Regions from separate parts of the Mesorhizobium sp. M0563 genome, predicted to be linked through region 1. Evidence: riboswitches for the same ligand, from Rfam matches in the RefSeq annotation. Region 1 holds a riboswitch; each other region holds the start of a gene.

Evidence for each region. Region 1 has a riboswitch for cobalamin ahead of NKI50_RS00805 (DUF1636 family protein). Riboswitches for the same ligand answer to the same signal wherever they lie in the genome.
Region 2: it holds a riboswitch for cobalamin, as region 1 does, so the genes downstream of both, NKI50_RS22435 (ABC transporter ATP-binding protein) here and NKI50_RS00805 (DUF1636 family protein) in region 1, are expected to answer to the same signal.
Region 3: it holds a riboswitch for cobalamin, as region 1 does, so the genes downstream of both, metE (5-methyltetrahydropteroyltriglutamate--homocysteine S-methyltransferase) here and NKI50_RS00805 (DUF1636 family protein) in region 1, are expected to answer to the same signal.

What each region holds. Positions count from the first base shown of each region.
Region 1 covers NZ_JAMYQV010000001.1:161,281-171,397, reverse strand. Annotated here, with positions in the region: gene NKI50_RS00810 (winged helix-turn-helix domain-containing protein) at 296-1,495, shown strand; cobalamin riboswitch at 1,525-1,728, shown strand; gene NKI50_RS00805 (DUF1636 family protein) at 1,767-2,201, shown strand; gene cobW (cobalamin biosynthesis protein CobW) at 2,198-3,250, shown strand; gene NKI50_RS00795 (cobaltochelatase subunit CobN) at 3,269-6,877, shown strand; gene cobG (precorrin-3B synthase) at 6,874-8,343, shown strand; gene NKI50_RS00785 (precorrin-8X methylmutase) at 8,340-8,993, shown strand; gene NKI50_RS00780 (precorrin-2 C(20)-methyltransferase) at 8,990-9,748, shown strand; gene NKI50_RS00775 (precorrin-3B C(17)-methyltransferase) at 9,745-10,117, shown strand, end outside.
Region 2 covers NZ_JAMYQV010000019.1:32,476-42,592, reverse strand. Annotated here, with positions in the region: gene NKI50_RS22445 (bifunctional helix-turn-helix transcriptional regulator/GNAT family N-acetyltransferase) at 1-364, shown strand, start outside; gene NKI50_RS22440 (GyrI-like domain-containing protein) at 402-1,235, opposite strand; cobalamin riboswitch at 1,530-1,733, shown strand; gene NKI50_RS22435 (ABC transporter ATP-binding protein) at 1,826-2,644, shown strand; gene NKI50_RS22430 (ABC transporter substrate-binding protein) at 2,641-3,585, shown strand; gene NKI50_RS22425 (FecCD family ABC transporter permease) at 3,615-4,616, shown strand; gene NKI50_RS22420 (MarR family winged helix-turn-helix transcriptional regulator) at 4,698-5,177, shown strand; gene NKI50_RS22415 (HlyD family secretion protein) at 5,174-6,352, shown strand; gene NKI50_RS22410 (DHA2 family efflux MFS transporter permease subunit) at 6,656-8,191, shown strand; gene NKI50_RS22405 (EAL domain-containing protein) at 8,365-10,117, shown strand, end outside.
Region 3 covers NZ_JAMYQV010000028.1:59,967-70,083, reverse strand. Annotated here, with positions in the region: gene NKI50_RS27380 (B3/B4 domain-containing protein) at 1-701, opposite strand, end outside; gene NKI50_RS27375 (hypothetical protein) at 917-1,165, opposite strand; gene pdxR (MocR-like pyridoxine biosynthesis transcription factor PdxR) at 1,158-2,654, opposite strand; gene NKI50_RS27365 (trans-sulfuration enzyme family protein) at 2,737-3,969, shown strand; gene NKI50_RS27360 (dihydrodipicolinate synthase family protein) at 4,022-4,924, shown strand; gene NKI50_RS27355 (FMN-binding negative transcriptional regulator) at 4,959-5,177, shown strand; gene metE (5-methyltetrahydropteroyltriglutamate--homocysteine S-methyltransferase) at 5,276-7,621, opposite strand; cobalamin riboswitch at 7,717-7,917, opposite strand; gene NKI50_RS27345 (hypothetical protein) at 8,473-9,021, shown strand; gene NKI50_RS27340 (helix-turn-helix transcriptional regulator) at 9,044-9,877, opposite strand; gene NKI50_RS27335 (MFS transporter) at 9,930-10,117, opposite strand, start outside.

The sequences.
Region 1 (10,117 bases):
CACCGGACCCACTTGCGGAAGCGTGACAGATTAACCACTGAACCGTTTTAAGGGGGCTCTATGCTGCAACGCGGCGAGGGTTAGCGCAGCGCTTTCGGCGAAGCAAGTCAAACCTTGTTCAAATCGCGGTGCTGGACGGCATATCCGGGAAAACTGGTCCGATCCGCTCCTGTTTGATTTCCTTCACTTTTCACTCCACTTTTCTCTCCTGACATAGATACCGCCAAAACCTTGCTAGCATGGGGCGGAATCGCAGGTCATTTTCTCTGTCTAACATCGTCCGGATACCGCCTTCATGAAGGAAAAAATCTCGCTTGCCCTGGCCCGTCGCATTGCGCTTGCGGCACAGGGATTCAATGACCCGCGCCCCAGCGGCACGCCTGACCGCCGGCATCTGGCCCGGGTGCTTGCACGTACCGGCCTGCTGCAGATCGATTCCGTCAGCGCCGTGGTTCGCGCCCATTATATGCCGCTCTATTCGCGGCTTGGCCCCTACAAGCTGGCGCTGCTCGACGACGCCGCGGTGACACGCAAGCGCATGGTCTTCGAATATTGGGCGCATGAAGCCTCGTTCTTGCCCGTCGAGACCTATCCGCTGATGCGCTGGCGCATGCGGCGGGCCGAGCGCGGCGAGGAAATGTACAGCGGACTGGCAAAATGGGGCCGCGAGCACGCCGCCTACATTGAGGACATCTATCGCGAGGTCGCTGAACGAGGCCCGATCGCGGCGTCGGCTTTCGAAGGCCAGAAGGGCTCGGGCGGCTGGTGGGGCTGGAGCCATGCCAAGCATGCCTTCGAATGGCTGTTCTGGGCGGGCCGCATCACCACGGCGCACCGGCGTGGTTTCGAGCGGTTCTACGATCTGCCGGAGCGCGTGCTGCCGCCAACGGTACTCGCTTTGCCAGTTCCGTCCCCCGCGGACGCCCACCGCGAACTGCTGCGCATCTCCGCCCGCGCCCATGGCGTCGCCACGGCGGGCGATCTGCGCGACTATTTCCGCCTCTCGCCCGCCGACATCAAGGGCCGCATCGAGGAACTGGTCGAGGCTGGCGACCTGTTGCCGGTGAGCGTCGAAGGCTGGAGCAAAACAGCCTATCTCCACAAGGACGCCCGTTTGCCGCGCAGGATCGAGGCGCGCGCCTTGCTTGCGCCGTTCGATCCCGTCGTCTTCGAGCGGTCGCGCACCGAGCGGTTGTTCGACTTCCACTACCGCATCGAGATCTACACGCCGGCCGAAAAGCGCCAGTATGGCTATTATGTGCTGCCGTTCCTGCTCGGCGACAGCATCGTCGGGCGCGTCGACCTCAGGGCCGACCGCCCGGCCGGCGTATTGCGCGTCCATGCCGCCTATTCGGAGCCCGGCGCCCCGCCGCAAACTGCCGCCGCCCTTTTCGAGGAATTGAAGCAGATGCAGGGTTGGCTCGGGCTCGAGCGCATCGAGGTGACGGCTGCCGGCGACCTCGGCCAGCCGCTCGCAGATATCGCCGCGTCATAGACGTGCGTTGACACGACTGCCTTCACAAGCCTAAATCCGTTCCAGACGGTCCCCTGCCCGCAACGGCAAGGGCCAAGAGGGAATGCGGTGCGAAATCTCGATTTCAAATCCGCGGCTGTCCCCGCAACTGTAAGCGACGAGCCAAGGCCGAAAACCACTGGGATATTCCCGGGAAGGCGGCACCCAGGCGATGACCCGCGAGCCAGGAGACCTGCCGTCTAGGACATAAGAATCCGATCGCCTGGCGGGTTTTCCGGGCAAGGAGCCTGATTTGGAACGCGACAGCAGTTTTCCGGCTGAGACAGCGGATTTATTGTCCGGCCATGGTGATTCCCCGGCCGGCGTTACCGTCATCGTCTGCTCGTCCTGCCGTGACGAGACCGGTTCGGACGCTTATCCCCGCGCCGGCGAACTGCTCGCCGAGCACACGCGCCGCGCCGCTTCCAGCGAAAACATTAAAATCCGCACCGTCGAATGCCTCGGCAATTGCAAGCGCCGGCTCAGCGCCGCGATGCTGCGCGACGGCTGCTGGAGCTATGTCTTCGGCGACCTGACCACGACCAGCGGCACCGATCTGGTGACGGGGGCAAAGCTGTTCGCTACTTCGACGGACGGCCTCATTCCGTGGCGCGGCCGTCCCGATTGCCTGAAGCGCGGCTTGGTTGCCCGCATCCCTCCCCTCGACCTTTTGAAGGACTTGATATGACTTCCCCAGATTCGGCCGCCAACGTTTCGCGCGTCCCCTGCACCGTCGTCACCGGCTTTCTCGGCGCCGGCAAGACGACGCTGATCCGCCATTTGCTCGAAAACGCCAAAGGCAAGCGCCTGGCCATCATCGTCAACGAGTTCGGCGATATCGGCATCGACGGCGAGATCCTGAAGGGCTGCGGCATCGACACTTGCCCCGAGGAAAACATCGTCGAGCTGGCCAATGGCTGCATCTGCTGCACTGTCGCCGACGACTTTGTCCCCGCGCTCGACCAGATCCTGTCGCTGACGCCGAAGGTCGACCACATCCTGATCGAGACGTCCGGGCTGGCCCTGCCCAAGCCGCTGGTCCAGGCCTTCCAGTGGCCGTCGGTGAAAAGCCGCGTCACGGTCGATGGCGTCATCGCCGTCGTCGACGGGCCGGCGCTGGCTGATGGCCGCGTTGCCAACGACATGGACGCCCTGCAGGCGCAGCGCGCGCAGGACGAGACGCTCGACCATGACGATCCTGTCGAGGAGGTGTTCGAAGACCAGCTCGCTTGTGCCGACCTGATCATCCTGTCGAAGAGCGACCTGCTGGACGCAGCCGGCGCGGCGCGCGCCAATGCCGTCATCGGCAAGCATGTTGCGCGGGCGGTGAAGATCGTGCCGACCTCGCAAGGCAAGGTCGATCCGTCGGTGCTGCTCGGCCTTGGTCTCGCCGTCGAGGACGACATCGAGAACCGCAAGACCCATCACGACGACGAGCTCGACCACGAACATGACGACTTTGACTCGTTCGTCATCGACATTGCGTCGGTGTCCGACCCGGACGAGCTGGCACAACGCGTCGCCACGGCGGCGGAGGAAGAAAACGTATTGCGCGTCAAGGGTTTCGTCGACGTCGGCGGCAAGCCGATGCGGCTCTTGCTGCAGGCCGTCGGTCCGCGCGTCAACCACTATTACGACCGCGCCTGGACCGCTGAAGACGATCGCCGCTCGCGCCTCGTCGTCATCGGCCTGAAAGGGCTGAACCGCCCGGCGATCGAGCGTATCCTCGCCGGCTGATCCCAGGTACGAGCCGCGATGCACATCCTCACCACCACATCCGCCTCGCTCGACGATCTCGCCGAGCCTGTCGATCTCAGGCAAACGCCTGCGGATGTCGTGGCGCTGTCCCTCACCGACAGCGACCTCGCCGGGCTGGCGGCGGCGTGGAAGGCAGATGCGGACCGCCTGCCGTCGATGCGGCTCGCCGCCTTGCGCGACCTGCGCCACCCGATGTCCGTCGACCTCTGGATCGACAGCGTCGCCCGCCACGCCAAGGTCGTCCTGGTCCGCATCCTCGGCGGTTACGACTGGTGGCGCTACGGCTGCGACCAGCTTGCCGTTGTCGCGCGAAATCGCGGTATTAAGCTGGCGCTCCTACCGGGCGAGAGCCACGACGAGGATTTGCGGCTGATCGAAGGCTCGACGCTGCCGCGCCAGGAACTTGATGGTCTGCTCGACTATTTCCGCGAAGGTGGCCCGGCGAATATGACGGCGCTGGTGCAGAGGTTGGCAAGTCTCGCCGGATCGGGTGCGGCGGTCGCTGAACCTGTCAGCGTGCCAAAGGCGGGATTTTACGAGCCGGGACGCGGCGTTATAGAAAGAATGGACTTATCAAGCGTCGGCATTCCTTCGCGCCCCCCTCTGTCCTGCCGGACAGAGGGGGGCGCGACGGAACGCAGCCTAAACCTACCGTCCGCCGAACCCGCCCCCATCATCCCCATCCTGTTCTACCGCTCGATGCTGCTCGCCGCCGATGTCGCGCCCATCGACGCGCTTTTCGAAGCGCTGGGCGCACGCGGCATGGTTCCCGTGCCTATTTTCGTCTCCAGCCTCAAGGACCCGGCATCGCTCGCCTTTGTCGAAACCGCGTTTGCCGCGCTGAACCCTGCCGCCATCATCACCGCCACAGCTTTCGCCTCGGGCGCCGAACCCGGCGTCGAGACGCTGTTCGACCGCGCCGGAGTGCCGGTGTTCCAGGTCGTCGTCGCGACCACCCGCCGCGACATCTGGCAGAACAACCAGCGCGGCCTGGCGCCCGCCGACCTTGCCATGCATGTCGTCCTGCCCGAGCTCGACGGCCGCATCCTGGCCGGCGCCATTTCCTTCAAGAGCGAAAGCGAGATCGATCCGGCATTGGCCTTCCGCGCCTTCGCCAACCGGCCAGAGCCTGACCGCGTGGCGCAGGTCGCGAACCGTATCGAGGCCTTCGTGCGTCTGCAGCGGACGCCGCGTGCGGAGCGCAAGCTCGCCATCCTGATCCCCGACTATCCGAGCGCGCCCGGCCGCACCGGCTATGCCGTCGGTCTCGACGTGCCGTCCAGCGTGCTGGCGATGCTGCACGACCTGAGCGAACAGGGCTACGCCGTTGAAGGGATTCCGCAAACGCCGCGTCAGTTGCTGGAGGTGCTGGAGCCAGCCGACCAGGGACTGGCTTTGCAGGATTATCTGACCTTCTCGAAGGAATTGCCGCCGGCGGCCATCGCTGCGGTGGAGGCCGCATGGGGGAATACGGATGATGAGACAGGTTCGCGCGAGGCACCCCCCTCTGTGCTGCCGGACATCTCCCCTTCAAGGGGGGAGATTGCGCTGTTGTCTCTGCTTTCGCCAACTACCAAGGGCGTTAAGGGAGAGCCGGCAGCCGAACTGCCAATCTCCCCCCTTGAAGGGGAGATGTCCGGCAGGGCAGAGGGGGGTGTCCAAGCGCCCACCACCGCAAAATTCCCCTTCCGCGCCGCCACCTTCGGCAATATCACCGTAGCCCTCGCCCCTGATCGCGGGCGCTCAGCCGACCGCCGCGCCGACTATCACGACCCGACACTGCCGCCGCGCCATGCACTGATCGCCTTTGGCTTGTGGCTGCGTAAGTCGCTCGGCATCCATGCAATTATCCATGTCGGCGCCCACGGCACGCTGGAGTGGCTGCCCGGCAAGACCGTGGCGCTCAGCGAAAACTGCTTTCCCGAAATCGTCACCGGCCCCCTGCCCGTCATTTATCCTTTCATCGTCTCCAACCCCGGCGAGGCAGCACAAGCCAAGCGACGCATTGCCGCCGTCACGCTTGGCCATCTGCCGCCGCCGCTGACCGGCGCCGGGCTGGACGAAGAGCAGCATAAACTCGAGCGACTGGTTGACGAATATGCCCAGGCCGACGGGCTCGACCGCCGCCGCCGCGACCGCCTGGCGAAGCTGATCGTCGAGACTGCGGAAAAGACCGGCCTCGCCTCAGAGGCCGGCGTCGCCAGGACCGACGCAGCCGACGAAGCCTTGCGCCGCATCGACGCCTGGCTCTGCGATCTCAAGGATTTCGCCATCAAGGACGGCCTGCATATCTACGGTCGCTCGCCTGAGGGCGAAACCGATCCTTTGCGCGAGCAGAGTGCGGCAGCCGAGAAAGTAGCACTCATCGCGGCCCTCGACGGCCGCCATGTCGCCGCCGGTCCGGCCGGTGCACCGGCGCGTGGCCGGCGCGATGTGCTGCCCACCGGCCGCAATTTGTTTACCGCCGACCCACGCACCATGCCGACGCCGACCGCCTATGATCTGGGCAAGGTGGCAGCGGAAGAAGTCGTCCGCAGCTACATGCAATCGCATGGCGACTGGCCGCGCTCGCTGGTCATCGACCTCTGGGGCTCGGCCTCGCTGCGCACCGGCGGTGAGGAGATCGCGCAAGGCCTGGCGCTGATGGGCTGCCGGCCGCAATGGGATTCCGCCACCGGCCGCATCACCGGCATCGAGGTGCTGCCGCCGGCAACGCTCGGCCGCCCGCGCGTCGACGTCACCTGGCGCATATCCGGCCTGTTCCGCGACATGTTCCCAACCCAGATCGCGCTGATCGATGCCGCCGCCAACGCCGTCGCGACCCGCGACGAGGACGATTCGGAAAACCCGCTGGCGGCGAGAACCCGTGCAGACGGCAAGATCAGCCCGCGCATATTCGGCACCTCGCCCGGCACTTACGGCGCCGGCATCGAGGACTTGCTATCAAGCGGCGACTGGGCCGCGCGCGAAGAGATCGGCCGCGCCTATCTCGCCGCCACCTCGCATGCCTATGGCGGCGCCGAGGGCGAAGGCATTTCGGCGCCCGGCGCTTTTGAGGGCCGCATCGCTGAGGCCGACCTTCTGGTTCATACCGGCGACGATCCCGGCCGCGACATCCTCGAAGGCTCGGCCGACGTCGCCTTTATCGGCGGCTTTTCGGCAGCGCTTGCCGCGCTCGGCAAAAACGCTGACGTGATCGTGCTCGACACCACGGATCCGCAAAAGCCCAAGCCACGCTCGGTTGGGGACGCCGTATCCCGCGTCGTACGGGCACGCGCCGTCAATCCGCGCTTCATTGCCGGCCAGATGCGCCACGGGCCGCGCGGCGCCTCGGAATTCGCCGAGACGGTCGACCGGCTTGTCGGCTTTGCCGAGACCACTCATGCCATATCTGGCGCGCTGATCGAGGCCGTGCACGACGCCTATCTGGGCGACCCCGTTGTCCGCGCCTTCATCCTGCGCGAGAACCCGTCGGCGGCGAAGGTCATGGCCGAACGTTTCATGTCGGCACGACGGCGCGGTCTGTGGCATCCGCTGCGCAATTCGATCGATGACGATCTCGCCGCACTGATTGCCGAAGCCCAGGCGCTTGGGGTGGCGGCATGAACGCTTTCTCCCGACGCAGCGCCTGCCCTGCTTTGTCGGCACCGATGCAAACCGGCGACGGGCTGCTGGTGCGGCTCAATCCGGTCGCTGGAGGACTGTTGCCGAAGTCGTTGATCGGACTCTGCGAATCCGCCCTGCGCCACGGCAACGGCATTATGGAAGTGACCGCCCGCGGCAGCTTGCAGATACGCGGCCTGACGCCCGAAAGCGCCCGGCTGCTGGCGATGGAGGTCGATGCGCTGGGTGTTGCCGTTCGCACCGGCGTGCCGGTCGAGACTGGTCCGCTGGCCGGGCTCGACCCGGAGGAAATCGCCGATCCGCGCCCGCTAGCGGAGCGGATTCGGGCGGCAATCGAGGGCGCCGGCGTCACGCAGCGTCTTGGCCCGAAGGTCTCGGTGATTGTCGACGGTGGCGGACAGCTGACCTTGGATGCAGTGACGGCCGATGCCAGGCTGGCTGCGGTGCGGACCGATGCGGGGACGCAATGGCAGGTGGCTATCGCCGGCGACGGTCAGACTGCGATCCTACTCATTATGGCCGAGGAAGATGCGGCCTGCGACATCGCCGTTGCGATCCTAAGGATGGTTGCCGAAAAGGGGCGCGATGCCCATGCGCGGGATTTGACAGAAAGACAGCTGAGATCTCTAGCAAATTGGCGATCCTTCGCGCCCCCCTCTGTCCTGCCGGACATCTCCCCCACTTGGGGGGAGATTGCGCCCTCATCTCAGCTTTCGCCAATCGATAAGGATGCTAAGAGTGAGCCACCGGCGAAGCTGCCGATCTCCCCCCAAGTGGGGGAGATGTCCGGCAGGACAGAGGGGGGCGCGAAGGATCGCCGGCCCATCGGAGTTTTCGACTTGGCTGCAGCCGGAACCGCCCTCGGCATCGGCCTACCCTTCGGCAGCATGCCGGCGAACCAGATCATCGCTCTCGCGCAGAGCGCGCTGGCCCTTGGCGCCACCGAAATCCGCCTAGCGCCGGGCCGCGCGCTGGTTTTCCTCGGCCTCGCGCCAGCGGCCTGCCCGCCGCTCCACCAAGCCGCCGCAACCCTCGGCTTCGTCACCGACGCCGCCGACCCGCGCACGAAAATCGCCGCTTGCCCGGGTGCTCCCGCCTGTGCCTCTGGCCGCATCGCGACGCGCGAAATCGCCGAGATCATCGCCCTCGAAAACCGCGACATCTTCGATTCTTCCTTGACGCTGCACATCTCCGGCTGCGCCAAGGGCTGCGCCCATGCCGGTCCGGCGGCGCTGACATTGGTCGGCGGCGAAAACGGAGCCGGACTTGTCGTGGACGGGACGGCTAAGGCATTGCCCGCCGGATACAGGCCGGGGGACGACGCTGCGCACGGCATCGGCGGCATTGCAGCGGCAATCCGCAGAAAACGACTTCGAGGCGAGACTGCCGCCGCCTGTCTGGCAAGGCTTGGCACGGCCGGCGTCGTCAAAGCTTACCGACAGGAATGAGCATGCCCGCCCAGAACCCCATCACCTACGACTATATTCATGATGGCACGGCGATCTATGAGCGCTCCTTCGCCATCATCCGCGCCGAGGCCGACCTGTCGCGCTTTTCCGAAGCCGAGGCCGATGTCGCCATCCGCATGATCCATGCCTGCGGCCAGGTCGAGGCTGCGCGGCATTTCGTTTTCTCCAGCGATTTCGTCGCCGCCGCGCGCACAGCGTTGAGCGCCGGCGCGCCGATTTTCTGCGACGCACAGATGGTCTCGCATGGCGTCACGCGCGCGCGGCTGCCGGCCGGCAACGAAGTGACCTGCACGCTGCGCGATCCGCGGACCGCCGACATCGCGAGAAAAATCGGCAACACCCGCTCGGCCGCGGCGATCGACCTGTGGGGCGAGCGCATGGCGGGTTCGGTTGTCGCGATCGGCAATGCGCCGACCGCCCTGTTTTATCTGCTGGAAAAGCTGCGCGATGGTGCGCCGAAGCCGGCGGCGATCATCGGTATGCCGGTCGGGTTTGTCGGTGCCGCCGAATCGAAGGATGCGCTGGCCGAAAATTCCTATGGCGTGCCCTTCGCCATCGTGCGCGGCCGGCTGGGCGGCAGCGCCATGACCGCCGCCGCGCTCAACGCTTTGGCGAGGCCGGGCCTATGAATGCGATCGTAAGAGGTCGGCTGGTCGGCGTTGGCACCGGTCCTGGCGACCCAGAACTTTTGACGCTGAAGGCAGTGCGCGCGCTGGCGGAGGCCGATGTCGTTGCGCATTTCGCCAAGCGCGGCAACAACAGCAACGCGCGCGCCATCGTCGGAGCCCATTTTCGCGCTGATTTGATAGAGTTGCCGCTGCTCTATCCGGTGACCACCGAGCTCGACAAGGACCACGGCGACTACCGCTCGCAGATCACCGATTTCTACGAGCAGTCGGCCGAAAAGGTTGCCGAGCACCTCAGCGCCGGCAGGATGGTTGCGGTGCTCTCGGAAGGCGACCCGCTTTTCTACGGCTCCTACATGCATCTGCATGTCAGGCTGGCGCATCGCTTTCCGACCGAAGTCATTCCCGGCGTCACCGCCATGTCCGGCTGCTGGTCGGCGACCGGCCTACCGATCGTCCAGGGCGACGACGTGCTGACTGTGTTGCCGGGCACGATGAGCGAATTCGAGCTGACGCGCCGCCTCGCCGACACCGATGCCGCCGTAATCATGAAGGTCGGCCGCAACTTGCCCAAGATCAGGCGTGCGCTGGAGGCGACCGACAAGCTGGCACGGGCCATCTATGTCGAGCGCGGCACCATGCCGGGCGGCGTCTCGATGCGGCTCGCCGACAAAAAGGACGACCAGGCGCCTTATTTCGCCATCGTGCTGGTCGCCGGCTGGTCGGGGCGGCCAAGCGCATTGGGAGCCGAAGCATGAGCGGCCGCCTAACCGTCATCGGCCTGGGGCCTGGCAACGCCGACCAGGTGACGCCGGAAGCGAGCCGGGCCGTCGCCGAGGCGAAATTCTTCTACGGCTACAAGCCTTATCTTGACCGGCTTGATCTGCGTCCCGACCAGATTCGCGTCGCTTCCGACAATCGCGAGGAGCTAACGCGCTCCAGGGACGCGCTGCTGAAGGCTGCGGAAGGCCACGATGTCGCGGTCGTATCGGGCGGCGATCCCGGCGTCTTCGCCATGGCGGCGGCCGTCTGCGAGGCGATCGAGGCGGGGCCGGTCGAGTGGCGCGCGGTCGACATCGCCATCGTGCCTGGCATCACCGCCATGCTCGCCGTCGCCGCCCGCATCG
Region 2 (10,117 bases), on a different contig from region 1:
CGAAATCCTCGGTGCCTTCGTCAAATCCTTCGATCCGAAATGGGAACGCAGCTGGATCGCCGAGCGGGAAGGCGAGGTCGTCGGCTCCGTCTTCGTCGTGCGCCAGTCGGACGCGGTGGCGAAATTGCGCCTGCTCTACGTCGAGCCCTCGGCGCGAGGTCTCGGCATCGGCAAGCGGCTGGTCGAGGAATGTATCGGCTTTTGCCGCGCCACGGGTTACAGGACACTGACGCTGTGGACCAACGACGTGCTCGCCGCCGCCCGCCACATCTATGAGTCTGTGGGCTTTAAATTGACCAACGAGGAGTGCCACCATTCCTTCGGCAGGGATCTGGTCGGCCAGAACTGGAACCTGGAACTGTAGCAGCGCTTCCGGCGCTTCGGCGTCGGCCTGCCGTGCCTCACCCTTTGATCGGTATCCAGATTTCCAGCCCGCCATTGCCGCTGCGCGGATCAAATTCGGGGCCGTAACGCTCGAATTCCGGCGCATCGGCGATCTCGTGCCCAGAGGCTGGCAGCCATTTGTTCCAGATCGTGTTGACCGTGCGGCGGATGGTCGAGATATGGTCACGATGGGCGAACACGCCGTATTTCTGCGCCGGCACGCGCACACGCCAAAACTCCCTCGGCAGGTCCGAAAAATCGGACACTTCGACGCCAGCGATGTAGTCGAAATTGCCGGCGTCGTCGCCGTTGACGCAGACGCCATAGGCGACGTCGCCGATCTCGCCAGGAATGTTGCCAATATAGGGGCCGAACCGCTGCCACTGCATCGGGATGCCGGCGCTGGTTTCGCAGCTGTAGCGCTCGCCGAGACCGGCGATGAGAAACGGCCGGCTGGTCTCAAAACGCGGTGGTTCGAGAGTGGCGAGAAAGGACTGGTCCATCAGGATCGGCTCCACAAGATCGAGGTTGTCGAGCGAGCCTTGTGCGCGTACCAGTTCCGGCGTGGTGCCGAACTGGTCGCGGAAGGCGCGGGTGAAGGCCTCATGCGAGGCATAGCCGGCGTCGAGCGCGACCGAGAGGATGTCGGGTGCGCCGGCGCCAAGCTTGCGCGCCGCTTCGGTCAGTCGGCGAGAACGGACGTAGCTCATCACCGAACGGCCGGTAGCCGCGCCGAAAGCCCGCGTCACATGAAAGCGCGACACCCCGCTGCTCTTGGCGACATCGTCCAGCGAGACTGCTTCGGGCAGATGGCTTTCGACGAACCACAGCGCCTTCTCGGTCGGATTCATTTGGCACCTCGCATTGGCTCAGTCTCCGCATTGGCCCAGTCTTTACATGGCCCAGTCTTTACATTGGCCATGTCTTATATTGGCAAGATTATGGTGCCGCTTCCTGGCGGAGGCAGTCTGATCGAAATTGCGCACTGCGCAAATCGAGAGCGACGGTCGTCGGCAAGTCGCAGGCGTCGCGCGAAAAGGCTTGACAGGAAGCGGGCAAACGTCCTTTTAAATGTAACGTTATTACATCACGAGGTCTATATGGCTCCTTCTGACAAGACTTATTGCGCTGTGATTGGCGGAAAACTAGGGTGGCTGACTGATGGTCCCCGAGTCGAAAGGCAAGGGGTGAAAAGGGAACACGGTGAGATCTTCGGATCGAGGCCGTGGCTGCCCCCGCAACTGTAAGCGGTTAGCAAAATCCGAAGTGCCACTGGCCGGCAAGGCTGGGAAGGCAGGATGGCGCAAAGACCCGCGAGCCAGGAGACCTGCCATCAGCATGAGTTGACCGGACGGGGTGTGCCGGGAGGAGACGTGGACATCGGTCTTGTCGGCCGGTCCGTCCAGCTTCCTTCCGTCGCCATTGAGAAAGTGACGGTAAGTTGGACGCCTCCCAGCCTCTTCTTGAAGCGTGTGAACTGAGCGCGACGACGAATGGCCGGTGCCTGGTCAGCGCGGTGAGCCTTTCGATAGCGCCGGGCGACCGCCTCGCCATCATCGGCCCCAACGGCGCCGGCAAGACGACGCTGCTGCGCATGCTATGCGGTACGCTGCGGCCAAGCGCGGGAGATGTGAGATTTTCCGGACGCCGGCTGGAGAGGTTTTCGGCCGCCGAGCGGGCACTGCACATGGCGGTCGTTGGCCAGACCGACCAGCCTGATCCGCGGCTTGCCGTGATCGACTACGTCGAGCTTGGGCGCGTCCCGCATGCCGGCTTGCGACGGAGGAGCGAGCAACGCGACATCGTCATTGAAGCACTTCGCAGAACCGGCCTGCTGCCGCTGCTCGGCCGCACGATCGGCTCGCTATCCGGTGGCGAGCGGCAACGCGCCCAGTTGGCGCGCGCCATCGCCCAGGAGCCCAAAATCCTGTTCCTCGATGAACCGACCAATCATCTCGATCCGCGCGCCCGCAGCGACCTTCTCGAACTCGTATCGCAGTTTGGCATGACCGTCGTGGCGGTGCTTCATGATCTGTCGCTTGTCACGCCATTTGCCACCAGGGTCGCGGTGATGAACGAGGCCCGCCTGCAGGCGCTTGCCAGTCCGCGCGAGGCGCTGACCAAGAAGTTGATCCGCGAGATTTTCGGCGTTGACGTGCTTTGGCTGCGCCATCCCACCGAAGACCGCGAACTCACGGTCTTCGACGTTCCGAACCGCGCCTCTTCACATCCCGATTTGACCAAGGAGCAACATCCGTGAAACGCCTCGTACTGTCTTTTGCCTCCCTCCTACTTGCCCAGACCGCCTTCGCTTTCCCGGTAACCGTTGATAGCTGCGGCACGCCGCTGACGTTCGACGCCGCGCCGAAGCGCGCCGTCATCCAAGATCTGAACATGGCGGAGATGGCCTTCGCGCTGGGGCTGCAACCATCGATCGTCGGCCTGACCGGCATCACCGGATGGTATAAGGTCGGTCCGGAATTCAAGGCCGAGCAGGGCGCGATCCCGGAACTCGCGCCGAAATACCCGACCCTCGAAAACCTCGTCGCCGTCGAGCCCGATTTCTTCTTCGCCGGCTGGTATTACGGCATGAAGCCTGGCGGCGAGGTGACGCCCGATACGCTGGCCCCGCACGGTATCAAGACGCTGGTGCTGACGGAAAGTTGCGTCCATCTCGACCAGAACCGCCCCGCAGCCTCGATGGACCTGCTCTATGGTGATGTCGAAAAGCTGGGCAAGATTTTTGGCAAGGAGGCGGAGGCGGGAAAGCTTGTTTCGAACTGGAAGGCGCAGCTCGCCGATATCACGGCAAAGATCGGCGACCGCACGGGAACGCGTGTGTTTCTTTACGACTCCGGCGAAGACAAACCCTTCACATCAGGCAAGTTCGCGATCCCCAGCGCCATGATCGCCGCAGCCGGCGGCGACAACATCATGGCCGACATGCCGACGAGCTGGGGCAATACGGATTGGGAGACGGTGGCGGCCCGCAATCCGCAATTTCTTATCCTGCTCGACTACCAGGACGGCGGCTACAGAAAACTGCTCGATTTCCTGAAAGCTCATCCGGCGATGAAGGAGACTGAGGCGGTCAAAAATGAGCACTTCATTGCGCTGCGCTATGCCGAACTGACGCCTGGGCCTGCCAACATCGAGGCGATCGGCAAGATCGCCAGGGCGATGCACCCGGAAGCTTTCTGAGCTTGCGCCAGAGAGCGTTCGAATTGGCGATGACAGCAGGAGCAGCAGCGATTGCCGCTCTTGCTCTGCTGTCGATTGCCTATGGATCGACGGTCATCGCGTTGAGCGACGTGATTGTTGCGCTCGGACATGCCGCCGGGCTGGACGGAGACATTGTGTCCGGTCCGGCCGGCAAGATCCCGATTGCCAAGATCGTCCTCGATCTTAGGCTACCGCGCACGATTATGGCCATCTGTGTCGGCGCCGGGCTGGGCGTCATCGGCGCGCTGCTGCAGACGGTAACGCGCAACGACCTCGCAGATCCGTTCTTGTTCGGCCTGTCGTCCGGAGCCGCGGCCGGCGCGGTTTCCGTCATCACCATTTTTGGCGACCATTTCGGTATCTGGACGTTGCCGGTCGCGGCCTTCACGGGCGGCGTATTGGCCGCCGGCATCGTGCTTTTGCTGGTTTCGCGGGTGAGGGGGCAAGGCCCCGAACGGCTGATCCTCGCCGGGCTTGCCGTCTCGTTCATGTTCACCGCCTTGACTAACTATCTCGTCTTTGCCGGAGACCAGCGCGCCGCTCACTCGGTGTTGTTCTGGACGATGGGCGGGCTCGGGCTGGCCCGTTGGGACAATATCGAGCTGGCTGCTCTGGGCGCAGGCACCATCCTTGTTTATGGACTTTGGAACCACCGCCGGCTCGACGCTTTCCTGGCCGGCGAGAATGCCGCTGAAAGCCTCGGCGTCCCGGTTGCGCGGATGCGCAGGATGACATTTCTCGTCGCCGCTTTCTCGACGGCGATCCTTGTCTCGGTCGCAGGCGTCATAGGTTTCGTTGGCTTGATGATCCCACATCTGTCCAGGACCCTGGCCGGCCCGCTTCATCTGCGCCTGATTGCAAGCTGCGCCCTCTTCGGAGCGGTGCTGTTGCTGGCAAGCGAGCTTCTCGCGCGCACGCTGCTGCCGCCGCAGGAACTGCCGATCGGCATCATCACCAGTTCGGTCGGCGCTTTCTTCGTGGTCACGATGCTCATTCGCAATCGCTCATGATGTGACTGCCATGCACACTTACCGGCTTCTGGCACAATCCGGCTCCTTGAATTATGAGCACGCTTATTATATATGTCGCTCATGGTTTCCGACGGCATCGACAGATTGGGCTTTTTGATCCACGACGTGCAGCGCCTGATGCGCAAGCGCTTCGAGGCGCGCGCTAGTGGTTTCGGCCTTTCTTCGGCGCAATGGCGGCTTCTGGTCCGTGTCGCCAAGGAGGCGGGTGTCGCGCAGGCGCGGCTTGCCGAGCTTCTCGAAATCGAGCCGATCAGCGTCTCGCGCCTTGTCGATCGCATGGAGGAGGGCGGCTGGATCGAGCGCCGTCCCGACGCAACCGACAGACGAGTGCGCATGATTTTCCCGACCGCCAAGGCGAACGCAGCCTACGCCCACGTCAAGAGCCTTGCCGGCGAGGTGTATGAGGAATCGCTCGTTGGCGTTTCGCCGGAAGATCGCCGCGTCCTGGTCAAGGCGCTGGAGACAATGGTGCAGAATCTTGCGGATGGTGAGACGCCGCCCTCGGAAAAAGTGAAGAATACGGAAGGCGCAGCAGCATGAACGCGCTAGCCAAAGTAGATAAGAATGCGGCCAAGCTGGAGATGGAAGCTCCCGCGAAGCCGGCGGCAGCTCCGGTAACGGTCGCTCCGCAGGTAGCTCCGGCGCCAGTGGCGCCGAAGAAGAAGCGTCGTGCCGGCCGCTTCCTTTTGATGTTTGTGCTGCCCGCTGCGTTGATCGCCGGCGGCAGCTATGTCTGGGTGACCGGCGGCCGCTATCAGGAGACCGAGAACGCCAATCTGCAGCAGGCCAAGGTGTCGATAGCCGCCGATACGGCGGGCCGCATCGTTCAGGTCGATATTTTCGACAACCAGTCTGTCAAGCAGGGCGACGTGTTGTTCGCCATCGATCCCGAGCCCTACCGGATCGCATTGGCCCAGGCCGATGCGGCGGTGGCCGGCGCGCGGCTCAATGTCGAGCAGCTGCGTGCGGCCTACAGCCAGGCGCTGGCGCAAGAGAAGTCCGACGAAAGCCAGGTCCAGTACGCGCAGTCGCAGTATGACCGCGCCGCCGACCTTGCCCGCAAGGGCATCAACGCCAAGTCGTCGCTGGACGAGGCCAAGAACGACCTCGACAAGGCCAAGCAGCAGCTGGCCGTGGCCCAGCAAGGGATCGTCAGCGCCAAGGCGGCACTTGGCGGCAATCCCGACATCGAGACCGACAAGCATCCGACAGTGATGGCGGCGCTCGCCGCACGCAACAAGGCGGCCTACGATCTGGTCCAGACAACAGTCAAAGCGCCTGCCGACGGCATCATCAGCCAGGCCGCTTCGTTCAAGGTCGGCCAGTATGTCGGCTCGGGCACGCCGCTGTTTTCGCTGGTCGAGACCGGCGATACCTGGGTCGACGCCAATTTCAAGGAAACCCAGCTCACCAACATGAAGCCAGGCCAGAAGGCCGAAATCATGGTCGATACCTATCCGGGCAAGACGTTCGAAGCCACCGTCAAGGCGATCGGCGCCGGCACCGGGGCCGAGTTCTCGCTGCTGCCCGCGCAGAACGCGACCGGCAACTGGGTCAAGGTCACGCAGCGCATTCCGGTCCGCCTGGAATTGACCGATGCCGACGCCAAGACGGCGCTGCGCACCGGCATGAGCGCGACGGTCACGGTGGACACCGGCGTTTCCCGCGGGCTGCCGAGCATTTTCCACAGCGCGACGGCAGGCGAGGCCAAGTAAAGAGGCCGAACAGCGGCCGCATAGCAAACAGCGAGATGGATGCAGGATTGGTCCGAGGGAGACGCAGGAAAAGTTGAATGCGTAGACGCGCTGCGCTGTAGCCTGCCTGAGCAGACAACGCGCGCAGGATCTTCGGTCCTCAGGTTTCCGGGCGGCAGGCGCCCGCTTTGTCGAGACGCTCAGTCGATGTAACCCCCACATCGATGCTCGCGTCCCACCGCGATGAGGGTCTCTCTACAGCGGGGCCTCGCCGTCCGGAAACCTAATGTACACGTTTTTGTTACCTGCTGGAAGTTTTACGTCATGAGCAGCCCAGAACCCTTTCGCGAAGTGCCGCACCGCGGCCTGATCACAGTTGCGCTCATGCTGGCGACGATCATGCAGGCGCTCGACACGACGATCGCCAACGTTGCGCTGCCGACCATGACCGGCGATCTCGGCGCCTCCCCCGACAACATCAACTGGGTGCTGACCTCCTACATCGTTGCCGCCGCGATCATGACGCCGGTGACCGGCTGGCTTGCCGACCGCTTCGGTCGCAAGGAGCTGTTCCTGACGGCGGTGGTCGGCTTTACCGTCTTCTCCATGCTGTGCGGCATCGCCTGGAGCCTGGAGACCATCGTTCTCTTCCGGCTGATGCAAGGCGTCTTCGGTGCGGCCATCGTGCCGCTGTCGCAGACCTTCCTGCTCGACATCAACCCTAGGGAACGCCACGGCCAGGCCATGGCCATCTGGGGCGCCGGCATCATGCTGGGACCGATCCTTGGCCCGACGCTGGGTGGCTGGCTGACCGAGAATTTCAACTGGCGCTGGGTGTTCTTCATCAACCTGCCGGTCGGCATCATCGCCTTCCTCGGCATGGCCGCATATCTCCCCAGCGTTGCCCGGCGGGTGCGCAGCTTCGATTTCTTCGGCTTCGCCATGCTCTCGCTCGGTGTCGGCGCGCTGCAACTGATGCTCGATCGTGGCGGTGAGGTCGACTGGTTTTCCTCGATCGAGATATGGATCGAGCTTGGTCTTTCCATCACCGGCTTCTGGGTATTCACCATTCACACGTTGACGGCGGAGCACCCCTTTATCGACCCGAAGATCTTCCTCGATCGCAATTTCGTCACCGGGCTGGCGTTCATTTTTGTCATGGGCGTGCTCATTTTGGCGAGCATGTCGCTGCTGCCGCCAATGCTGTCGACCATCTTCGGCTATCCGACCCTCACTATCGGCATCGTCCTGGGGCCGCGCGGTGTCGGCACGATGATCGCGATGCTGTTCGTCGGGCGGATCATGCACAGGATCGATGCCAGGATCCTCGTCGTGATCGGCTTCCTGCTGACCGCGCAATCGCTCTACACGATGTCGAGCTTTTCGCCGCAGATGGACAACTGGCTCATCCTCAGCTCCGGCGTCATCCAGGGCCTTGGAATGGGAATGGTGTTCGTGCCGCTGTCCACCGTGGCCTTCGCCACGCTCGACGCACGCTTCCGCACCGATGCCACGGCGTTGTTCAGCCTGGTGCGCAATCTTGGCTCGTCGATCGGCGTGTCGGTGGTGACGGTTCTGCTGGTACGCAACACACAGATCAACCACGCTGAGCTCTCGGCCTATATCAATCCGTTCAATCCCAACCTCTGGGCGGCGTCGCCGGCAGCGGCGGGCGGCGATCCGACGGCGCTGTCGCTGATGGATGGCATGGTCAATATCCAGGCGATGATGGTCTCCTACGTCAATGACTTCAAGCTGCTGATGATGATGACACTGCTTGCCGTCCCGTTTGTTTTCCTGCTGCGCAAGCCAAAGGCTGCGCCGCCCGCCGGTGGAGCGCCTGCCGCGCATATGGACTAAGTCTCACGGCTCCGGCAACCGCGACTGGCTCACGGCTTCCGTTGCCTGTGCCGGTCGGGTCGGCATTAAGCCGGTTCACCTGCCATTAGTATATCCCGACCAATATGCACTCGCTTTTGGGTTGAAGGCGAGCCTCCTTTGCTTGCCTCAAGCATCAGCGGGAGGAACTGTGTTTGGCCACGAAATCATCCAGGCAAACCGCCGAAGTGCCCGAATCCGCCAATTTGACGACGCTGGCACAACTGGCGACTGCCTCATATGAGGCGCTCGAGCGCGAGCTTCGCGCCACGATTGCAGCGCTTCAGGACCAGGCACTGCGGTTCCAGACCGCGATCGAGAACATCTCGCAAGGCATCTGCTTTTTTGACGCCGATGAACGGCTGATCCTGTGCAACCGGCGCTATGCGGAAATCTATCGCCTTGCGCCGGAGCAATTGCAGCCGGGTGCGGCGCTGCGCGAAATCGTCGAGCGGCGCGTCGCTGTCGGGACCTCGGCAATGAATGCGGACGCCTATCTGGCGTTGGCCCGGGCAGTCAATTCGGGCACTGCTTCGGGGAACTGGACAGCCGAGCTCGCCGATGGCCGGACAATTCAGGTCTGCCATCAACCGATGCCTGACGGCGGCTGGGTGGCCACGCACGAGGACATCAGCGAGCTCAGCGCCAACCGCTTGGTCGTCGACGAGCGAATCTCCTTGCAGACGCTGATCGACCTGGTGCCTGACTACATGTGGGTGAAGGACACCGAAAGCCGCTTCGTCGTCGCCAACCGAGCCATTGCGTCCGACAGCGGTCGAGACAGCACGAGCGACATGATCGGCCTGAGCGACTTCGACCTTCACGCGCCGGATCTTGCGCAGAAATTTCGCCTCATCGAGCAGCAACTGATGCGCGACGGACAACCGATGATCGACGAGGAGGAGTTCGTCGTCGATGCGTCAGGCACCGGCAAATGGTTCCTGTCGACGAAACTGCCGTTGCGCAACGTTCAAAACAACATTTTCGGACTCGTCGGCATTGCCCGCGACATCACTGCGCGCAAGCGGGCCGAAATCCTTCGCGACGGGCAGGCGCATATCCTCGAGATGATCGCAAAGAGCGCTCCCCTCGAAGACGTGCTCGAGCGGCTCATGCGTCTGGTCGAGTCCCAACTGGCGGGGATATTCGGTTCGGTCTTGCTGCTCGACAAGGATGGCAGCCACTTGCGCCACGCCGCCGCGCCGAGCCTGGCGAAAGACTACACCGACGCCGTCGACGGCGCCGCGGTCGGCCCTCGGGCGGGGTCTTGCGGAACGGCGGTCTATCGGCACGAGCCGGTGATTGTCGCTGACATCATGCAGGATCCGCTTTGGCAGGATTATCGCGAACTCGCGCGGCCGCACGGTTTGCGTTCGTGCTGGTCGACCCCGATCCTGTCGCATCAGGGCGCGGTGCTTGGCGTCTTTGCGATGTATTCGATGACGGTGCGCGAACCGACCGAGGCCGAGACCCGCCTGATCGATTTCACCACGCGCATCGCCGGGATCGCCATCGAACGCAAACAGGCTGAAGACCGGATCCACTTCATGGCCAATCATGACGTGCTGACCGGGCTTCCCAATCGCGCCTTGCTCGAGGATCGGCTTTCGCAGGCGGTCCTGTACGCCCAGCGATACGATCGCTGGGTGACGGTGGTGTTCATCGATCTGGACAATTTCAAATTTGTCAACGACACGCTCGGCCACAATGCCGGAGACGAGCTTCTGAAGATCGTCGCAAGTCGCATGGTCGACTGCGTGAGGGCAACCGATACCGTCGTGCGGCTTGGCGGCGACGAATTCGTCATCGTGCTTTTCGACCAGCCGGCGAACGTCGATCTCGTTTCCGAGACCTTGCAAAAGCTCAGGTCGGCACTCGCCGAACCGGTTCGGCTCGGAGCGCATCTTG
Region 3 (10,117 bases), on a different contig from region 1:
ACACGAGATGTAGTGGACTCGTCGATTCGCGCTGTTTCGATTCGCGCACCCGGGCACAACGCTTGGATAAGTCCCATCAGATGCTCTCCGGTGGCCGTCATCTGTTTAGCTGACATTGGGCCGAGGGCTTCCAGCACGAGCCACATGGCGCGGGTATCGACCGTGACCATGGTGCGCCGCCCCTGCCGCCAGTTCCAGCGGCGGCACGTGACACCGGCATCATCGCACCAGATGACTTCGCCCGGTTCAGGATGCTCGGTTACCATTTCACCTTGCTGGATCGTGTCGAATGGCTCCGCTCCCTTCGCAATTAAAAGTCTCGGGACCCCCTGGTAGAGATCGAGATCCTCCCCGCCAATCGGAACGCCGTACAGCACGCTGACGGCATTGTAGGCATCAACCAGTGGGGATATCCGCGGGAGAGAGCCATCTTTCCGCACCCGCTTGAGAAGCGCGGCGGCCGAGCACGGCGTTCGATTGGCCTTTGTGCCGAAAGCCTCGTAGGCAACGGCCCACGCCGCAAGATGCGCGTCCCTTTGGGCGTCATCGCGAAGCGCCGCCTGTTCCGCCGCCGCAATCGTGTCGTTCAACGCCTGTGCATCCGGCACGTCGATTTCAGCGTTCCGCACCACAATGCTGATCAGATGAAAATCCGGGTAGCGGGCCTTGATCTCGGGGGCAATCAATGGCGTGAAAGACATGGGATGCTCTTTTCTCATGGGGAGGCTTTGCGCTGCGGGTCGTTCGGGAAATGTTTGAAGAAAGGTGCTTGTCGAGCGTCCAGATCTTCTGGCATCGGCATGGTGCATGCCGCACCATGCGCTGGATAATTCCATCATTCGGCCGTGGACAAGGCCTGGTAGAGATCGTCGATTATCTCTTGCGGGTGCTCGAGCCCGCCTCGGCCGGCAACAAGCTACGCCTCCGCCAGATCCTCCATTTCATAAAAGGCAGCGGGCGCGATATGGATGTGAAGCAGCTTTCCTTGCCGGTTATGCATCGCTCTCGGAAATTCGTCTCGCACGAAAATCTGCCGCCAAACTGGCCTGATCAACAGCGCCAGTTGCATGGCGTTTTCCCAGTCCAGTTGGCTTTGCACGAAATGCGGTTCAGCCCAAGGGTCGGTTTCCTCGCCAGCACGCCACGTCCCCGCCGTTTTAGCCACCGTGTCCCGGCAACGCGTCTTGCACCTGCTTGACAACCGCTCCCAGGACCTCAACGCCCTTCTCGATCTGCCGAATGCTCAAGGCGGCATAGCCCATGACAAGCCCCACGCGATCGATGCGGCCTTCGTCCGATTGCCGCTCGTAAAGGGGCGAGATCAGGTGCAGCCCCAGGCCCGCGCCTCGGGCGGCTTCGACCAGGGTCGTTTCCCGCGATCGCGGCAGTTCGTCGAACCAAACGACGACGTGCAGACCGGCCTCTGCTCCCTGGACAGCGATGCGATCTCCGAAGCTGCGCCGCAAGGCGCCCAACAACGCCTCCCGACGCTCGCCGTTCAGCCTGCGCACACGCCGCACATGGCTTTCGTAGCCGCCACTCTCGATTAAAGAGGCCAGAGCCTCCTGTTCAGCTACCGGCGAATGCCGGTCCGCGAATTGTTTGGCGGTTGCGAAGACCTCCTGCAATTCCGGCGGGACGACGAGGTAGCCGATACGCAGCATCGGCGAGAGCGTTTTGGAGATCGTGCCGAGGTAGATGACAGCCCCGTGGTCCTCGAGACTGTGCAGCGGAGGGACCGGATTGATGTCGTAGCGATATTCGCTGTCGTAGTCGTCCTCGATCACGTAGGCATTGTTGTGCCGCGCCCATTCCAGAAGCTGGTGGCGGCGCGTGATCGGCATGACGCCGCCCAACGGAAACTGATGCGATGGCGTGACATAGGCCAGTCGTGCACCAATCCCCGCCAGCAACTCCGTCTTCATCCCGTCCTCGTCGACGGTGACGGGGACGGGCGAGGCGCCTGTGCTGGCAAAGACCTGACGCGCCATCCTGTAGCACGGATCCTCTATGACGAAGCTGTCGGCGGGATCGAGAAGCAGGCGCGCGCACAGATCGAGGCCCTGCTGCGAACCGTTGACGATGATGATCTGCTCGAGGTCGCAGCTCAGGGTTCGGGCGCGCCAGAGATAGCCCTGCAACGCTTGGCGCAGCCGGCGCGAGCCGCGAGGATCGTCATAGGCAAGACGCAACGGGCGCTGCGCCATCGCCTCGTTCATCGCGCGTTTCCAGATCAATGCAGGGAAATCCGACGGCGCCAGGTCACCATAGCGGAAATCGACCTTCAGCCCAGTCGGCAGATAATCCGGCCAGGGCGGCGTGACGCGCAGTCGGCCCCCATAGGCGGACAGAAGAACCGAGCCGACCCGTTTCGCAGGCGTGCGGCTTGTCTCAGGACCGATCAACGAAGATGCAACGCGGGGTCGTGCGCCTTGACGGACGTCGATGAAACCTTCCGCGGTCAGTTGCTCATAGGCGACCGTCACCGTCGTTCGCGAAACGCCAAGGTCATTTGCCAGGCCTCGGGAGGACGGCAGCTGACTGCCGGTTTCATAGACGCCGCCGAGGATTTGCTCGCGAAGAGCCTCGTAGATCTGGCGTGCACCCATCGCGTGCGAGCGACCTGCAGAACCGGCACTTGAAGACTGGACCATTTCATTCATTGCCAACTGGATATTTCACATCGGCCAGTTTGCCGTCAATCTTTCGGAAACCCAAGAAAGATCTAGAGGCCGAATGACCCGTTCCTATCAATCCGAAACCGATGCTCTCACGCGGTCGCCCAACGACACCGGTCCCGGGTTCGCCACTCGGGCGATCCATCATGGCTACGATCCGGCCCGCTTTTCCAATGCCGTTCAGCCGCCAGTCTTCTTGACCTCGACCTATGGATTCGAAAGCGTGGCAGCGAACGAGGCCGCCGCCACCCTTGGCGGAAGGCTCTATGCGCGCGAATACAATCCGACGACGGAGATCCTGGAACAACGGCTTGCCAATCTGGAAGGAGCCGAGGCAGGTTTGGTCGTTGCCTCGGGGATGGCGGCTTTCGGGACGCTGATCCTGTCGCTCCTGTCCCAAGGGGATGAACTCATCGTCCACAGGACACTTTATGCGAACACGCTTGCCATGGTCGAACAGGCGGTCCCCCGCTTCGGCATCAAGGTCGTCGCGGTCGACCTGTCCGATCCTCACAATCTCGATGCCGCGATCACCGAGCGGACCCGGCTTGTTTTCTTCGAGACGCCGGTGAATCCGCTGAGCCGCATCCTCGACATCGCTGCCATTGCCGAGCGCGCCCACGCGCGCGGTGTAAAGGTTGCAGTCGACAGCACCTTCGCCTCCCCCGCGCTCCAGCGGCCGCTCGAACATGGGGCAGACCTCGTGCTCCACTCGCTGACCAAGTACATCAATGGGCACGGCGATGCCCTTGGGGGCGCGCTTCTGGGCGACGCGCCAACGCTCCGCACGCTGCACGAAACGGGCCTGCGCTACATCACCGGCGCAGCGCTCTCGCCCATGTCAGCCTTCCTGATCCTGCGCGGTCTGAAGACGCTCACGCTGCGCATGGAACGGCACAGCGGCACGGCCCTTGCGGTGGCTCGGGCGCTCGAGGCGCACCCGGCGGTGGCATGGGTGAGTTATCCCTTCCTCGACTCGCACCCTGATCAGGTGACGGCGCGAAAGCAGATGTCCCAAGGCTCGGGCATGTTGGCCTTTGGCCTCCACGCTGGGTTCGAGGGCGCGCGCCGGATGATGGACCGGCTCAACTTGATCACCCGGGCTGTCAGCCTCGGCGATGCCGACAGCCTCATCTATCATCCGGCAAGCCTGACCCGTGCTCGTCAGCCGATCCGCAAGGATGCCCATCTGGCCGATGGAGTCGGCGAGGACCTCATGCGTCTCTCGGTGGGTCTTGAAGACGCCGATGACCTAATCGCCGACCTGCGGCGGGCTTTGGACGCCTTGTGATGACCTGTCGTCCGGCCAGTCCTGCGCTCACGCACAAACCTGGAGCCTTGCCATGGCATTCCTGAGCGGTCTTTCCGCGTTTCCCATCACGCCCGCCGATCGTGACGGCCGCGTCGATACCGTTGCTCTGCGCAGGCTGATTGCTCGGCTTAGCGCCGCTCAGGTCGACTCCATCGGTCTTCTCGGCAGCACCGGCACCTACATGTATCTGTCGCGCGAGGAACGGCGACGGACGCTCGCCGAGACCTTGGACGAAATCGCCGGGCGAATGCCGCTCCTGGTGGGTGTGGGCGCGCTGCGCACCGATGAAGCAGTGAGGTTCGCGCAGGACGCCAAGGCCCTTGGAGCTGCCGCGGGGCTGCTTGCGGCCGCCTCCTATACCCCGCTCACTGAGGACGAGGTGTTCGAACATTTCTCGACGGTGGCGTGCGAGAGCGGCCTGCCGATTGTCGTCTACGACAATCCAGGAACGACGCATTTCCATTTCACCCCAGCACTCGTCAGCCGCCTGGCAAAGGTGGGTGGGATTGTCGCTATCAAGAATCCGACAGACAAGGGCGATGCGATCAAGAGCCATCTGGCCGACCAGAGGCGCACTGTGCCGGAAGGGTTCTCAATCGGCTACAGCGGCGACTGGAACGCCGCAGAGGCCATGATCGCCGGCGCCGACACATGGTACAGCGTCCTCGCCGGCATCCTGCCCGAGGTCTGCGTGAAGATCGTCACGGCGGCGCAACAGGGCGATGCGGCCGAAGCGCGACAGATCGATGCCACGCTTGCGCAGCTCTGGAGCCTCTTCAAGGAGTTCTCGAGCCTTCGCGTCGTCTATGCACTTGCCGAATTGCTCGACATTTGCCGTGCCGACCCCCCGCGTCCCATCCTGCCTCTGCCCTCAGCAGCGAAGCGCCAGATCGCCGCCGCGTTGGAACGCTTGCCATCGGATGTCAACCGGTGAACAGCGAACCCGGCGGCCAGTGAAGGAACCTGTCATGTATGTACCCGCGCATTTCGATAAACCGAGCCGAGAAGTCCTTTACGAACTGATCGAGAACAACGCACTCGGCGTGCTGATAACCCATGGCTGGAGCGGTCTCGACGCCAATCACATCCCCTTCGAACTCGACACGTCACAGGGAGAAAACGCTTCCCTTTATTCCTGCGCGATTAGTACACGTGCCGAAGGAAAGTGCACTTTCTCGCTCGAGTGACTTATTTCAAAGGATGTGATCGCGTTTTGGCACATTCACGGCCGACATGCGGCAGCCGCTAACTCACCACATGGTGAGCAACCAGGAAACCCTCCGGCCTACACTTTCTCCCGGAGCGCGCGTGCTGCAGCAACCATGTTCATGAGGGCAGGGCGGACCTCCTCCCACTTGCGGGTTTTGAGGCCACAGTCCGGGTTTACCCACAGTTGGGCATCGGACAGTCGCTCGCGGGCAAGCATGACGAGATCCGAAATCTCCCCGACTTCCGGGACACGTGGTGAGTGAATGTCGTAGACTCCGGGCCCGATTTCGTTCGGATATTTCGAGCTCGTGAAGGCGTCCAGCAGTTCCATTTTCGAGCGCGACGTCTCAATCGAAATTACATCCGCATCCATTTCGGCGATCGCGTCGATGATCTCGTTGAACTCCGAATAGCACATGTGGGTATGGATTTGAGTCGCGTCCTTTACACCCGTTGAGGCGATCCGGAAGCATTCGACAGCCCAGTCGAGATAGTCTTTCCAGTCAGACCGGCGCAGTGGCAATCCTTCGCGAAACGCGGCCTCATCGATCTGGATCATCCTTGCGCCGGACCATTCGAGATCCGTCACCTCGTCGCGGATGGCGAGCGCGATCTGGCGGCATGCTTCGGAGCGGGGTACGTCGTCGCGAACAAAAGACCAGTTGAGAATGGTCACCGGGCCTGTGAGCATTGCCTTCACAGGGTTTTCCGTAAGCGACTGGGCGAATTGCCACCAGCGCAGCGTCATCGGATTGGGCCTCGATACGTCGCCGAAGATGATGGGGGGGCGCACGTAACGCGACCCATAGCTCTGCACCCAGGCATGCTGGGTGAAGGCGAAGCCGGACAGCTGCTCGCCGAAATGCTGTACCATGTCGTTTCGTTCGAACTCACCGTGCACCAGCACGTCCAGCCCGATCTCTTCCTGCCAGCGAATTGCAGCCTCGATCTCCTTCTTCAGGAAGGTCTCGTAGTCGACATAGCTCAGCTGGCCGTTCGCATGAGCGGCCCGCGCCCTGCGTACCTGCGGCGTCTGCGGGAAGGACCCGATGGTCGTCGTCGGGAACGGCGGCAGCCCGAGCGTGCCGGCCTGGACTCTGGAGCGCTCGGCAAAAGCGCTCTCTCGTCGCTTCATGCTGTCGTCAATGCTGGCGATCCGCCCCTCAACAAGCGGGTCATGGATCTTCGTGGATGCCACGCGAGTGACGGCAGCCTCGGCAGACGCTTTCAACGCGCCTGCCACCGCATCCCTGCCTTGGGACAGGGCCCGGGCCAGCAACACCAACTCGTCGGTCTTCTGGGCCGCGAAGGCGAGCCACGACCTGATGTCCGCGTCGAGTTCCGTCTCCATGCGCAGGTCGATCGGCACATGCAGCATCGAGCAAGAAGGCGCGATCTCGACGCGGTCCAAGGGCCAGCCGGCGACGATCGGTTTGATGCGGTCGAGAATGGCGGGCAGGTTCGCACGCCAGACGTTGCGGCCATCGATCAAGCCAAGCGAGAGCACCAGATCCTTCGGTGCGAGCCGACCCACCGTTTCCAGTTGCTCGGGAGCGCGCACGAGATCAATATGCAGCCCGGCCAGGGGCAGAGAAACCGCGGTTTCGAGATTGTCTCCCAGCGGCCCGAAATAGGTAGCCAGCATGATCTTCAGCTCGGGCGCGGCTTTCGACAGCTGGCCATAGGCGAATTCGAACGCAGCTCGTTCGTTCGGGTTCAGATCGAGGACAAGCGCTGGCTCATCGATCTGCACCCAGTCGGCTCCAGACAGCTTCAGCCTCTGCAGGAGTTGCTCGTAGACGGGCAGCAGCCGCGGCAGGAGCGCGATGGGATCGAATCCTTCGGCAGGCGATTTCGCCAGCTTGAGGAAGGTGATCGGTCCAAGGATGACTGGGCGTGTGTGAACGCCGAGAGCTTTAGCCTCGATGAAGTAATCGACCGGTTTCGTCGACGAGAGGGCAAACGTCTGATCATCGTTGAGTTCCGGCACAATGTAGTGATAGTTGGTGTCAAACCACTTGGTCATTTCCATCGCGGTTACATCAGACCGATGAGCCGCCTGCTGGTGACCAGCGTGTCGACAATCCTCCGTCTGACCCTGGTTGCCCCGCGCCATTGCGAAGTAGATGTCAAGTGGAACCTCGCCGCTATTCCAGCCGTAACGGGATGGAACGGCGCCGACCATGGCTGCGGTGTCGAGCACATGGTCGTAGAGCGAGAAGTCGTTCGACGGGATTTTCGACACGCCGCGATCGTGCTGCTCCTCCCAGCTAGCGGCACGGAGCGCCTTCGCGGTCGTGAGAAGGTCGGCAGCGGACGATTTTCCGGACCAGTAGCTTTCAAGCGCGAATTTCAGTTCTCGCCGACGACCGAAGCGCGGCACGCCGAGCGTTGCTACAGGAATTTGCTGAGAGATAGTCATGCCAGACCCCGATGGTTGGGGCGTCGGTGACAAGGAAGGCGCTAGCAGGCCGGCACGAACGCCAGGCTGCAGCGGCCACCGAGACACCCCGCCCGTGGACGTAATTCGCCGTGGCAGGTCTCCTGGCTCGCGGGGTCATAGCCTCTACCCGTCTTCCCAAGGCTATTCGCCTCAGTGACATGAGTGGGGTTGGCTCGCCGCTAACAGTTGCGGGGGCAGCGCCGGCATCGCACCGGCTTCCCTCTTAGCTCCGCTGCGGCAGCGCCGTACGGAGAACCACGACGCGGGAGACAATTACAGCAGTTCGCTTCTTTGTCAACGCCGCATAAAGAAATGTTTATGTCGTTATGTTAAATTTCCGTTGGCATGTTCCAAAGGTCGCCTCGAAAGCGAAAACTGTGGAAACCTTGAGCGGCCGGTAAATCAAAGCAATGACGCACGGCGCCCTTGTCCAGGAGGATAGGAGTTCGTCGGCTGCCGGCAGCAAACATACCGGCAAGCGCCGTGGTGCTGCTTAGCGCATCATGCGAACCACCTCGGCGTCGAACTTCGGCTCCGAGGTTCCGACCGCTTCGTTGGTGATCTGCTCGCGACCATATTCGGCTCAATGGCGAGGCTGTTGCCCATGTGGAAGCTGTTGGCCGTGATGCCCTCGGTGATATGACACAACGATTTCGGGGGGAGCACACCGAGGCCAGGCGCAGCGGCGTGTTGCGAAGTGATCGAGGCCAATGTCTCGAACTGCTTGTTCGCAGCCCACCGGCTCAAGGTAACCCGGCTCAAACCACCGGGCCAGCTCAAGTCCTGTCCAAATGAGGCCTGAGCGGCAAATCGTCGTGCACGCGCACGGTTTGGCGTTCGATCTTGTGATGCGTCTTGGGCGGACAATCGCCACGGTGCAGCGCGCAGAAGCGGTCCCCAATTGGGAAGCCGAGGGCGGTGAGGGCAAGCCAGCGCCACAGGCGGAAGGGGACTTGGACCTGTTTGCCCTGCTGGACCACAAGTTCGCGACACAGGGCCTCAAGGAGAAGACCAAGAGTGATTATGCGCGGGACCTCGCCAAATTCATCAAAGCAGCGGGCAGTCAAAGTTCGGCGCCGATTGACATGGAGATAGCCATCGCGGCGGACCGCCCAGGCGCACCGCAAGCCGGAATACAACCGGGTGCAGGCGGCCAAGCTCGTCCACAAGATGGCGTCGGGCACACACCGGCGATGGGAGAGCGGACCGTGGAGTGCAGGAACTTCACGCCTATCCACGCTCCCGTGGACGTGTCCTGCGGCACATCGGCAGCGATATTGAGGAGGCAGTTGAGCTTCTGGTCGAGCACTCTTACCTGCCACTACCTACGCTTAACGTCATCTCGTACTGAAAACGCACCACGCAAGGTCGAGATGTAACATGCGCCCTTCGTGGATGGTTCTAAGCTTCCTCGGGCGCGGTCAATCTGTGATAACGGTCGCTTGGAACCTCCATCACCACGACGCGATCAAGGTTGGCGTATCGCGCTCGGTAGTAACCTTCTTCCTCCACTTCGGCGAAACTACACTGGGGAACGTCAAAGGTCGCAGCTTCCAATCCGAAGAAAGTCGTAGCGGTTTCTTCATCCAAGAAGTTCCACTCATCTTCTCCGTCGTCATATGTGACGCGAACATAGGAGGCCATGTGCACGGCTTCCTGATCACCCATCTCTGCGATGATGGCATCGCATTCTTTCTTCAGCTTTCCTGAAACCTCACCCTTATCCCAGTCATCCAAAGCCCGATAGATTTCTGGATGATAATACTCTGGCATCTCCTCTACATCGTCACCGATAAGCTCAATGGTGCGGACATATTGCGGATTTATCAAGAGTATTTTGTTGTCAAGGCTCCAACAATACAGCCATGGCCTGCTTGCGTTATTTCTACGCAGATTATGAAGTTCCTTCAACTGACGTAAAATCGATTCACGCCCCTTTTCATCGATAGGATATTGGCGGCTGCCAACAGTCGTCTTGATTCTGAGCGTGCCGTATCGCGTTTCGGCATCGGCAATTGCAAACGGGCTCGTGCGCCACTCCTCGACATCAATCTTCCAGCCCAGCAGCTCCTCGACCGTGCATTTCAACGTGAGACAAAGGTCCTTGATCTGCTCGACGTTCAACTGCGTTTTGCCTGTTTCCCAACGGGCCACAGTCTGTTGCGTCGTTGCCATCTGCTCTGCCAAATCTTTTTGAGTCATGCCCAGTCGAAGCCTAAGCTCTTTCATGTTCATAACTCACCTCGCGTGTTCAACACACGCATCGTGGATGAATTAATCTAACACGTCAAGCGTGTTCAAAAATCGCAGCATGTGTTTTAGGGCGTCTTCGAGGCTCCGGCAGCCGTTCGTGACCACTTGCGCAAGACACAGGGCTGGTACACAGCACGAATGGGCGATCAAAAATTACTGCTGCGATGCTCGTCATCAGCCAAGCTGCCGCCGCACCTTCCACTAGGGTGCCAAGGTTCGAAA